Regions from separate parts of the Halomonas sp. TG39a genome, predicted to be linked through region 3. Evidence: riboswitches for the same ligand, from Rfam matches in the RefSeq annotation. Region 3 holds a riboswitch; each other region holds the start of a gene.
What was found. Region 3 has a riboswitch for thiamine pyrophosphate ahead of thiM (hydroxyethylthiazole kinase). Riboswitches for the same ligand answer to the same signal wherever they lie in the genome.
Positions count from the first base shown of each region.

Region 1 (3,932 bases), 3.0 Mb from region 3:
GGCCAAATCCGCCGCGTGGGCAGCAATCTTGTAGGTAATGATGCCGGTTTTGACGTCGTCTTTATTGGGCAGGCCCAGATGCTCTTTGGGGGTGACGTAGCAGAGCATGGCGCAGCCAAACCAGCCGATCATCGCCGCCCCAATGCCAGAAGTAATGTGGTCATAGCCGGGGGCAATATCCGTTACCAGCGGCCCTAATGTATAGAAGGGCGCTTCGTCGCAGTATTCCAACTGCTTATCCATGTTCTCTTTCACCAGGTGCATGGGCACGTGGCCGGGGCCTTCGATCATCACCTGCACATCGTGCTTCCAGGCGATATGGGTCAGCTCGCCCAAGGTTTTTAGCTCCGCCATTTGCGCTTCATCGTTGGCATCAGCCACTGAGCCGGGGCGCAGGCCATCGCCGAGGGAGAACGCCACATCGTACTGCTTGCAGATCTCGCAGATCTCTTCGAAGTGGGTGTACAGGAAGCTCTCCTGGTGATGGTACAAACACCACTTGGCCATGATTGAGCCGCCGCGGCTAACAATACCGGTGACCCGCTTAGCGGTGAGCGGCACATAGCGTAGCAGTACGCCCGCGTGAATGGTGAAGTAGTCCACCCCCTGTTCGGCCTGCTCGATCAGCGTATCGCGAAACACTTCCCAGGTGAGGTCTTCGGCCACGCCTTTGACCTTCTCCAGCGCCTGATAGATAGGCACCGTGCCAATCGGCACCGGCGAGTTGCGCAGTATCCACTCGCGGGTTTCGTGGATGTTCTGCCCAGTGGAGAGATCCATGATGGTGTCCGCGCCCCAGCGGATGCCCCAGGTCATCTTATCCACCTCTTCTTCGATAGAAGAAGTCACCGCCGAGTTACCCAGATTACCGTTAATTTTGACCAGGAAATTACGGCCAATAATCATCGGCTCGCTTTCTGGGTGGTTGATGTTATTGGGAATAATCGCCCGCCCGCGGGCCACTTCATCGCGCACAAACTCGGGGGTGATCTCTTCGGGCAGGCTGGCGCCAAAGCTCTGGCCTTTGTGCTGATGGCCCAGAATGCGCTCTACTTCAGCGGTACCCAGCGCTTGACGGCGCTGGTTTTCGCGCAAGGCGATAAACTCCATTTCCGGGGTGATAATGCCCTGGCGGGCGTAGTGCAGCTGGGTCACGTTCTTGCCCGGTTTTGCTCGGCGTGGTGTGCGGGTTAGATCAAAGCGCAGCTGGGCAAGCGTCGGGTCGTTGGCGCGGCGGTTGCCGTAATCAGACGTGGGGCCTGATAGAAATTCGGTATCGTCACGCTCTTCAATCCAGACCCGGCGCAGTGCCGGTAGGCCACGGCGTAGGTCAATCTTGGCGTCAGGGTCGGTGTAGGGGCCGGAAGTATCGTAGACCAGCAGCGGTGGGTTCTCTTCATCAATGCCGGTGGTTTTGGTCGGTGACAGTGAAATTTCCCGGAACGGCACACGGATATCCGGGCGCGAACCTTCGATATATACCTTACGTGAACCGGGCAGCGGCGCAATGGCGGCGGCATCGACCTGGGCGGTTTCGGCTAAAAAATGGCTGGTTTTGCTCATTACGGTCTCCTTACGATTGTTGTTTTGCAGGGTTAGTGAGTGGGGTCTGCGTCTATCAGCGCTAAGCCCATCTGCCAGAAATCGATTTCCAGGCGGGTGGCGTCGCGGAAGATTTTGCTCAGTTCGGCAAAGCGGGCGGGCGACACATCGGCAAGGCGGGCATTGAGCCACTCAAGCTCAGCCTGCATGGCTGCCTGAAACTCCTCGCCTTCGTACATGGCAATCCAGGCATCAAAAGGGTTTTGCGCTCCGCGCAGGGTAGAAGGCTGGTCGTTCAGCCAGTTGGCAATTTCGCCGTAGCCGACCAGGCAGGGGGCCAGCGCCACGTGCAAATCCAGCAGGTCGCCGCGGTTTCCGGTATCCAAAACATAGCGGGTGTAAGCCAAGGTGGCCCTGGCTTCGGGGAGTTCGGCCAGCTCTTGCTCGGAAATCGCCCACTCCTGACAAAAGCCCACGTGCAGGCCCAACTCCACATCCACAATGGCTTTCAAGCCTTCATGGGCCTGGCGAAGATCGGCAAGGGTGGGGCTTTTATAGACAGCCAGCGCATAGGCGCGGGCGAAGTGAATCAAAAACAGGTAGTCCTGCTTTAAATAGTGTCGAAACGACGCCTCAGGCAGCGTGGCATTGCCCAACTGACGCACGAAATCGTGCTCAATATAGGCGCGCCAATCTTGCTGGCAGGCGGTGGTGAGATCAGTAAAGCGGTAGCCCATGATGCCTCCGGTGGTAATGATCCGGGGGGTGGGCGAATAAGATCGAGGAAATGGCGCGGAAGGTGGCGTGAAATGAAGCCGTGGCCATCGCTTGATCCCTACGCCGGTACCCGCGCTGCGACTTGTGTAAGTAGCAGCGCATTAGCCGGATCAGGTTCAGCGGGACCAGCGCTCGGCAGCATTAATTGCTACGCCCTGCGCCATCTCAGCCGGATTTCACCGGCACCCCGTCAAGCTGTTCGTTGGTGGAGTGTAGGAGGCGGGCGGGGGAGATGCAAGGGGCTGGCTATTGCTCTTGGGTAAAGGTGGAAGTTGATGTGATAGTGGTAGGCCGTCGCTATGCTGAGGCTATAGCGCCTAGCCCTATGGCTGCAGAAGGCGGACTGGAGCGCGCTTGCGACATCGGAGAAGAGGTTCGTTAAATTTGCTTAACGAGCTGCAATGCACCACAAACACTTCTTAGTCGGGCTGCTTCACAGGTGTAACGGATATAGTCCAGCTATGCGCGAAGGCTTTGTTTACAGAGTTTCTAATCCTCCCTGAGGCCACGTTCATTCAATGCATCGTACTTGCGGATATCAGCGCGCATCCTCCCGCTCCATTGATGGACAAACTGTACGGTCTTGTCGGCGTTTAGGTGGGCAGTCAGTGCGGCTTGATCAACCCAGCGCTCCGAAACTATCAATCGTCCGGCGTCCGCGTCATCCACCGCAGCGTCATAAGAAATGTTTCCACCACGCCGCCGCGTGGTGGCGGCAAGTACTTTTAGGTGGGTCATAAATCGCGCTAATTCAGCCGGGGCGACGTATAAATATCCGGTAACGATGAGCATGTTTTATTCCTCATAATACCGCCGCTGGAGCAAGGAATTGCTGTGATTGGCGGCAACAATTTACTGTTTAACGACAAGCACGACCTTACCTTGAACGCCGCCTTGCATAGCTCTCTGATGCGCAGCCGATGCTTCTGCCAACGAATAGGTACTGTCGATAACGATCCGAATGGTACGGTCGTCGAGCAAGCGACCGACCTGCGCCAGCAGCATTCCGTTTGAGTGCACCTGTAGTGAGGAAACCGTAATCCCTAGCCTGTCGGCTTCATCCCTGGCAGAAAAGCCCAAGGGGTTGACCAGAAAGAGCGAGCCGCCTGGTTTAATAATGCTGAGGAAGCGTTCTATGTTCGGGCCACCCACAGCGTCAAGCACCAGATCCACGTCATGTGCGACCGTTTCGGCGGCTGCCTTGGTGTAATCAATGAAGTCGTCAGCACCCAGCTCGCGAAGAAGCTCTTCATGCTTACCTGAAGCAACCGCGATCACACGCGCCCCTTTCCATTTAGCGACTTGAACCGCTAGATGCCCCACGCCACCGCTAGCTCCATTGATCAAGACGGTCTTGCCTTCGAGTGGGACAGGCACATGCCGAAATGCCTGGAATGGATTGGGTAGGTCATTACCAGGATCAACCAGAAACTGCCAGACAGTAAGCAGTGACATTGGGGCACCTGCTGCCTCGACATGAGAAATGCCCTTTGGCTTCAACGCTAGGTGGCTTTCAGGAACGCTGACATATTCGGCATAGGTGCTGCTGCCCGTCATCAGGTCTTCGGGAAAACGCCCCATTGCAAAGACGTGGTCACCTACGCTGACTTTGG
Region 1 covers NZ_JQLV01000001.1:773,544-777,475, forward strand. Annotated here, with positions in the region: gene thiC (phosphomethylpyrimidine synthase ThiC) at 1-1,563, opposite strand, end outside; gene tenA (thiaminase II) at 1,596-2,279, opposite strand; TPP riboswitch at 2,358-2,519, opposite strand; gene U738_RS03345 (putative quinol monooxygenase) at 2,809-3,111, opposite strand; gene U738_RS03350 (NADP-dependent oxidoreductase) at 3,172-3,932, opposite strand, start outside.
Region 1: linked by a shared signal. The riboswitch ahead of tenA (thiaminase II) and the one ahead of thiM (hydroxyethylthiazole kinase) in region 3 are both predicted to bind thiamine pyrophosphate.

Region 2 (3,932 bases), on a different contig from region 3:
CAAGGTAGGGATACTACCCGGAAAACTGGCGCCCACTACCCCGGCCACCAGGCTTCCTTGGCTTAACCAACCAGGCAAAATGGCCCCCAGCAAACCGGCGACACCACCCATAATGGCCGCCATCGGCGTCATGCGTTGCCATAAGCCGAGCAGCACAGGCACCACAATAGCGGCACACAGCAAGTCAGCAATCAAGAATAGCCGCAGTACCGACAGGCCCTGCAAGGCAATCACTACCACCGGGATCATCACGACGACCGTCACCCAGCGGGCAGCCACCAGCGAAACGCCCTGCTGCTCGCTGCGTGCCACCACGAGCGAAGCAATACCATTTTGAAGTGTATCAACGCTGGAGGCCACTAAGGTCACCGCCAACACCAAGGCAGGTAACGTCAGCCAAACGGGGGCTTCACTTAACAGAGCAAAAAATGGCATTGGGGGCTCGCCGAGCGGCACACCGCTCATCGCTGCCAACACGCCTAGACCGCCAATCACCATCACTACCACGACTGTCATCGCGCCGCCTAACCAGGCGCCGCGCCCCAAGCTTTGATTATCTTGAGCGGCCCATACTCGCTGCCAATAGCCTTGGTGGAAAAGGTTAGCGGCGGTGACCGCGATCACTAGCGTTAACGCTACGCTGAGCGCACTGGTGATAGGAATAGACGGGAGTGCAGCCTCACTGGGTATAGAGGGCAACCGCCATAGGGCCATGCCACCCACCACACACAGCAGCACCAGCAACAGCCACGCCTGCCAACGGTCAGTGGCAAGGCTGGCACGCAGCCCGCCCGCCGCGGTATAAATCAGCGTGGTAAGCGCCACACCAATAATCACCAGCGCGGGCGGCACATCGGAAAGCAGCGCGGTGATGGCCCCAATGGCGGTGAGTTCAGCGGCTAAAAAACACGCCATATAGGCGATGGAGACCAGGGTTACCCAGCGCCGTACACCAGGGCCATAGCACGCTTCAGCAAACTCGGCGATACTGCGCCCCTCCGGCAACGCACGGCGAATCTTCGGCCCATACAGTCCCAAGACAATAAATGGCAATGCAGAGCCTAGCGCATAGCCAGCAAGGGCTAGCGGGCCGACAAAGGCGCCTATTTCGGGGGGCGCAAAGAGTATCCATGCGCCCATACCGGAAGCAAGAAAGGAGAGCCCCAGGGTAGAAGCCGTTTGCGAGTTGCGGGCGGTGACGTAGTCGTCAAGTGAACCATCCACCCAGCGAGCACGTAGGCCTAAAAAAGCAAAGCAGCACAGCGCCGCGCCAAGCACGGCTGACGTCAGGTAAAGCATGTCGCGCTTCCTCCGCCGGTACTAACCGGATCAGGTTCCAGGGTCTGCGCAGTGCGCATCTCAGCCCTTTTGAGTAGGGGCTCCCCTGGCGACAGTGAATGTAGGTACGCTTAAGAACGGTGTTAACACTGATTCAGGAACTATTCTCAATCAGAATCACAGCTTAGTAAAGTTTAAGGTGTAATGGTCGCACTTGAGCGAGGCACACGCCCCATTAAGTAAAACTCCTCATTAGGCGGCGTGCCCGCCAATGTAACCAACCGATTCGACAAACCAAAAAATGCCGCTATGGCGCCTATATCCCAGCAGTCCTCTTGGCTAAAGCCCACTTCCAGTAAGCGCGTGAACCACTCATCGGTCATTTCACCGACATCAACAGCACAGTGCATGGCGAAATCGAGCATCACCCGGTGGCGCTCACTAATCGGCGCCACGCGATGGTTGATCGCCACTTGATCTGCGAGCAGCGGGTTTTTACTGTAAATACGCACCAATGCTCCGTGAGCGACCACACAATATAAGCAGCGGTTACGCGCACTGGTAGCGACCACAATCATCTCTTTCTCAACGTTGGTTAGGGTGTCCGATTCGCGCTCCATCAACGCATCGTGATAGGCAAAGAAAGCTCGGAACTCAGCGGGGCGATGGGCCAGCATCAGAAAGACATTGGGCACAAACCCGGCTTTTTCCTGCACGGCCAAAATGGTACTGCGAATATCTTCCGGCAGGCCATCCAATGTTTCAGGTACATTAAAACGACTCAACGATGCAGACATACTCACCTCTTTATTGTTAAATTTAAATATCTGGTAAAAACGGTTTAGCCGATGGATAACAAAAAGCTAAATGAAGAGACTTTTATTTAGTTGCTTCTCTCGCCATACTGGCTTACTAACCTAAGCAGAATTGCGACCTCCTCCTAAAAATATAAATAGCTCGTTCAAAGGGAAACCGCTATGAGCCATAACGAAGCCAAGGAACATACACCCGGTCGTCTAAACGAGCTGTTTGCTGACCCTTACCGAGCATTTGAAAATGATACCGATGAGCGTCAGCTGCATATTCGTATCATGTTGCATATGTTACTTGCCCGCCCAATGACACGTGGTCAAATGACCCTACGCGTTATCCATGGCTGGGAAAACGGCGGCTTTGAACCCGAAGACCTCCAGCATGTCGACTACCCTCTCGGTGGGGTGGCTGACTTTAAGCGCGCGGTGAAAGATTTTGAACACGCCTCTAAGCACAACACGCCGCTACCTGCCGACAAAGATGCCATTCTTGCTGCCCCGCTAGCCGATGCGATTGCAGGCGCCGAAGCCGAGGGCCAAGACCTCTCCAGCGAAATTCGCGAGACCCCAGCGCGCTGGCCTGCGTTTGAAGGCGGCTTAGCCCTCTATACGTTGTTTAAAATGTATCATCGCCTTATTTACAGTGAAGATGACAACTATCGCTGCTCTCAATGCATGACACCACTGGGTATGCGCGAAATACATGAGTTTCACCTTGAAGAGGGAGAGTTTGCGCTTCTGGTGCCTCCCGCTAATGAATTTATGCACGGGCAGTCACTGTTAGTTTTACACGAAAGTCAGCTTGACCCGATCGAGCAGTTGCTTGAAGAGAGCTTGCCTCTGTTTGATAACTTTTAAGCCCTGCGCCATCGGGTTCATCGGCCCCGCGTAAAGCCGGGCCGATGTGCGGCAGTTAAAATCGCTTCAATTAGCCAAGCGAAATGGTGCTGTTGATACCGCTGGATACGTTTTCCGGCTCAAACCAACGTGCCGTCACCGTTTTGGTTTGTGTCCAGAACGCGATCGCCTGCTTACCGTTAGGGCCTAAATCACCTAGTTTCGAAGCCCGCGAGCCGGTGAAACTGAAATAGGCAACCGGCACCGGAATTGGCACGTTGATACCAATTTGGCCAACGTCTATATCGGTTTCAAAGCGGCGCGCTACCCAACCCGAGTTTGTAAAGATAGAGGTACCGTTGCCGTTAGGGTTGGCATTGATAAAGGCAATCGCCTCATCCAGCGTTTCAACACTCACCACGCACAGCACGGGACCAAAAATCTCTTCCCGGTAAATGGTCATATCCGCCTTTACGTCAGCAAACAGAGTCGGCCCGACAAAATTGCCGTTGGGATAACCCTCCACCTGAACATTGCGCCCATCGACCATCAGTTTGGCACCCTCTTGCTCCCCCGCATCGATTAAACGCAGCACGCGGTCACGAGCAGCTGGTGATACCAGCGGGCCTAAATCCGCATCGCGTTGGGTGCCCGGGCCGACTTTCATTTCACGCGCCGCATCAACGATATCGCTCAGCCACTCACGCGCCTCGCCCACCAGCACCACCACAGAGTTTGCCATGCAGCGTTGGCCCGCCGCGCCAAAGGCTGAGCCCAGCAGGTTGTTGATCGCTTGGCTACGATTAGCATCGGGCATGACCACGCAGTGGTTCTTGGCCCCCATCATTGCTTGCATGCGCTTGCCCGCTGCCGCTGCACGGTTATACAGCAGCGAACCCACATGGGTAGAGCCGATGAACGAGAGCGCTTTGATATCCTGGTGATCAGCGATTTGGTTGGCTACATCAGGGCCACCGTGCACCACGTTGAGCACGCCTGCCGGGA
Region 2 covers NZ_JQLV01000002.1:399,292-403,223, forward strand. Annotated here, with positions in the region: gene U738_RS20015 (sodium:solute symporter family transporter) at 1-1,299, opposite strand, end outside; TPP riboswitch at 1,289-1,396, opposite strand; gene U738_RS20020 (peroxidase-related enzyme) at 1,473-2,075, opposite strand; gene U738_RS20025 (hypothetical protein) at 2,256-2,948, shown strand; gene U738_RS20030 (CoA-acylating methylmalonate-semialdehyde dehydrogenase) at 3,019-3,932, opposite strand, start outside.
Region 2: linked by a shared signal. The riboswitch ahead of U738_RS20015 (sodium:solute symporter family transporter) and the one ahead of thiM (hydroxyethylthiazole kinase) in region 3 are both predicted to bind thiamine pyrophosphate.

Region 3 (3,932 bases):
GGATACGCGGGTGCGCGAAATATCCAGCGCTTCGGCAGCCCGGGTATAGCTACCCAGCTCGGCTACCCGCACAAAAGCGACGATGTGCTCTAACTGGTTCATGACGCCGAAACAGCTTGGAAAACCTGAAATGTCCGTGCCGCCTGGTAGGGGTCGGGTTGGCCACAAATGGCCGAGATCACCGCTAGGCCGTTCGCTCCCGCGCGCTGCACGCTAATCGCATGGTTGGCTTTCAGCCCGCCAATGGCCACGCTGGGCAGCGGGCACGCCTTGACCAACGACGCCAGGCCGCCAAAGCCGATGGGCTGGGCATGATCCTGCTTACTCACGGTAGCAAACACCGGGCCAATACCCACATAATCGAGTAACTCCACCGGTGCAGCTTCTAGCTGGGCGAGGGTGTTGATCGACAGGCCAATAATCGCCTGCTCACCTAACAACCGACGCGCCTCTTGAACGGCAGCGTCGCTCTGGCCAACATGCAGGCCATCCGCTTGGCTTTCCAGCGCCACCTGTAAACGGTCATTAATGATCAGCGGCACACCGGTACCCGCCAGCACCGCTTTAAGCCGTTTGGCTTGGGCTATCATCTGTTCATCGCTGGCGTGCTTATCACGCAGCTGCACGATGGTGACGCCGCCTCGTACCGCTGCCTCAACCGTCTGCTCCAAGCCAATGGCGTCGCACAGCGCAGCGTCGGTGACTAAATAAAGCGATAGATCAAACGGCATGGATAGCCTCCAACTGGGCATGGGTGGTGAGGTCGTCAGGGGTGAGTTGATAGAGCGCATCCAACAGTGCGACCTGGAAGCTTCCAGGCCCCTGGGCGCTGCTGCCCGCCCGCTCACCAGCGACGGCAAAGCAGGCCAGCGCGGCTGCCGTTGCGCCCAGTAGGGCATCGCGATTGGCAGCCACAAATCCCGCCACTAGTGCGCTCAGCCCACAGCCCAGCGTTGTTACACGGGGCATCAACGGGTGACCACCGTTAATACGGTAGTGTTGCGCACCGTCCGTTACCCAATCACTTTCGCCGGTCATCGCGACAATACAGCCGTGTTTTTGCGCTAATGCTACCGCTGCATCTACGGCTTGGTCGGTGGCGGCGGTAGCATCCACGCCGCGCCCTTGGCTGGCTAAACCGTTAAGGGTAAGAATTTCTGACGCGTTGCCACGAATCACGCTGGGTTTAGCGGCGAGCAGTTTCGCGCACAGCGTTTGGCGATAGCGCGTGGCGCCAACGGCGACGGGATCCAATACCCAAGGAATTGCGTGTTGATCGGCAGTCGCTGTGGCGGTCAGCATCGCATCGGCCCAGTGGGAGGAGATCGTGCCAATATTGATCGAAAGCCCCGCGGAAATAGCCGTAAACTCGGCGACTTCTTCAGGCGCATGCAGCATGGCGGGCGACGCGCCGGTGGCGAGCAGCAGGTTGGCAGTGCTGTTCATGGCCACATAGTTGGTTATGCAGTGAACCAGAGGTGTCACTGCGCGCAGCGTCTCTAGGTAATCGCCAAGCGGGCGTAGGGTCATAGCATCCTCCCGGCAGGGAGGTGGTAAGCGTTACCACGACTCCCTACGCCGGTGTTATCCGGTTCAGGTTCAAAGGGTGCTTCTCAGCCCGCCGGTAACGGAGGGCGCCCCTGTCGAATGATTACTATCCTTGCCTGGAGTAGCCCTGTAAAGCCCCGAATGCGGACGATGGCCCTCTAGCGAAACGAAATACGTGTACCGTAGGTGAGCATTTCGTCAGGCGTTATGGCTTTCCCCTCTACCCCGATCATCTCGTCGCCGCACTGGTCAGCGAAGGTCAGTACGCCGTGGGTCAGGCCCAGTTGACCTAGGGTGTCGCGTATCTCGCCCGTGCCCAAAAAAGTGCTGACATGGCCCTTGTTGTCGCTCAGGTCAGACACGCCGTTGGCGTGATGAAAACGCACTTTGTAGATGCCATCCATGGATTCAACCTCCACAATCGGCGAAAAGCCGTTGTGCAAGGCATTAGAAAGTTGCTTTAGCGTCAACTGGTCACCCAGCGTCATATCAATCGAACTCATGGAAAACTCCTGGACGGCGCCGTCAATGTGAAGCGTCGCTCATGTGGCAGGAACTGCTTTTTGTAAAGCTTATGAATAATAAGTGTAGGGGTTTTGTTTATGATTGCCAGTACGCTTATGGATAGCGTAATACGACGCTGCCTATGTACTTGTAAGGGCTGGTATTATGACCCTAAAGACCCCATGGTAAGCGGTATGTAAGGTGCAATGATCGACATCAACGACAGGAGGGCGAAATGAGTTTTCAAGGCGAGCAGCACCCCGGCGTCGTCGCCACCCCACCCCAAACCCAAGGGTTTCGCTTAAACCACACCATGCTGCGGGTGAAAGACCCTGAGCGCGCGTTGGCATTCTACTCAAACGTGTTTGGCATGCAGGTAATGCGGCGGCTGGATTTTGAAGAGATGCAGTTCTCGCTGTATTTCCTGGCTAGCTTGGAGCCCAGCGACAGCGTGCCGGAAGATGCGCAAGCGCGTACCGCCTGGACCTTCAGCCAGAAAGGGCTGCTGGAGCTGACCCACAATTGGGGCACCGAAGACAAGGATGACTTTGCCTACCACGATGGTAACGCCGAACCCCAAGGCTTCGGGCATATCTGCTTTAACGTGCCGGATTTAGCGGCGGCTCAAGCGTGGTTTGACCAGCATGATGTCACCTTTGTGAAACGCGCCGATCAGGGCAAGATGAAAGATGTTATCTTCGTTAAAGACCCGGACGGCTACTGGATCGAAGTGATTCAGGCAGACCTGATGGTGGGGAAGAGCGACTCTTGAGGCACGCCAATGGCTGAACTACTGTTCCGGCTGCGCCACGTTACCGACGAAGAAGCCATGGAGGTGCGTGACCTGCTGGCCGCCCATGGCTTTGATACCTACGAAACCCAGGCGGGGTTTTTCCGCCTGGGGGTCGATGCTATTTGGCTGCGCAACCCGCATCAGCACGACGCAGCCATCGCGGCGTTAGAGGCCTATCAGGCGGAGCGCCTGGAGCGTGTCCAACGGGAACATCAGGCGGTGGTTGAGCGGGGCGAGCAGATGACGCTATGGAAACGCCTAGCAGCCCACCCCCTGCAGGTAGTGCTGGTGCTATTAGCGGTGACGCTGATTGTCGCCCTCACGCTTTTGCCGTTCCTGGGGCTGTCGCGGGCCTAAGCTGCTGGCAGGTGGCCGCGCTTGAGGTACATCATCACACCATCATCACCGGCGGTTAATGCCGGTGCCGCACCGCTGGGGTAGCGGCACCAGGTGCCCGCCGTGTAGCTTTGCTCTCCATCGCTCAGCGTGCCTTCCAGAACCAAAAACTCCAGACCGCCCAGCAGCGTGGGGTAGGCAATGGAAGTGCCCGCCGACCAGCGTTCCAGGCTGGTACGTTCCTGCTTGTAAGTGTGCAGCATTTTGTAGGCGATGCGCGGGCGCCGGTCTGGCTGCCAGGGCAACCGGTGGGCAGGTACCGCCAGTTGGAGCGTGTCGTTGGGGTCAAACTGGTGCAGTTTGACAAAAATCAGCGCGCCTTCCTCGCCAATGTTTGGCGTATGGCCGGTGCCGATGGGGTTTCTGAGGTAGCTGCCCGCCGCGTAGCGCCCATGTTCATCGGCGAACACGCCTTCCAGTACCAGAATCTCTTCGCCACCGCCGTGGGTGTGCCGCTCAAACTGGGTGTTAGGGGCATAGCGAACAAGGCTGGTGGCGCGGGCAACTTCATCGCCAATGCGGTCAAACATCATGCGCTCTACCCCCGCACTGGGGGAGGCAACCCACTGATACTCTTCCGGGGTAACACAGGCAAAGTGGCTAAAATCGGCGTTTAAACGCATGGGAAAGGGCTCTTCGCAGTGAAGGTTAGTAACGGGGAGGGGTGATAGTCTCCTTATCGACAGCGAAA
Region 3 covers NZ_JQLV01000001.1:3,820,033-3,823,964, forward strand. Annotated here, with positions in the region: gene U738_RS17205 (LysR family transcriptional regulator) at 1-102, opposite strand, end outside; gene thiE (thiamine phosphate synthase) at 99-731, opposite strand; gene thiM (hydroxyethylthiazole kinase) at 721-1,530, opposite strand; TPP riboswitch at 1,554-1,652, opposite strand; gene U738_RS17220 (hypothetical protein) at 1,707-2,051, opposite strand; gene gloA (lactoylglutathione lyase) at 2,288-2,824, shown strand; gene U738_RS17230 (DUF6164 family protein) at 2,834-3,202, shown strand; gene U738_RS17235 (cupin domain-containing protein) at 3,199-3,864, opposite strand.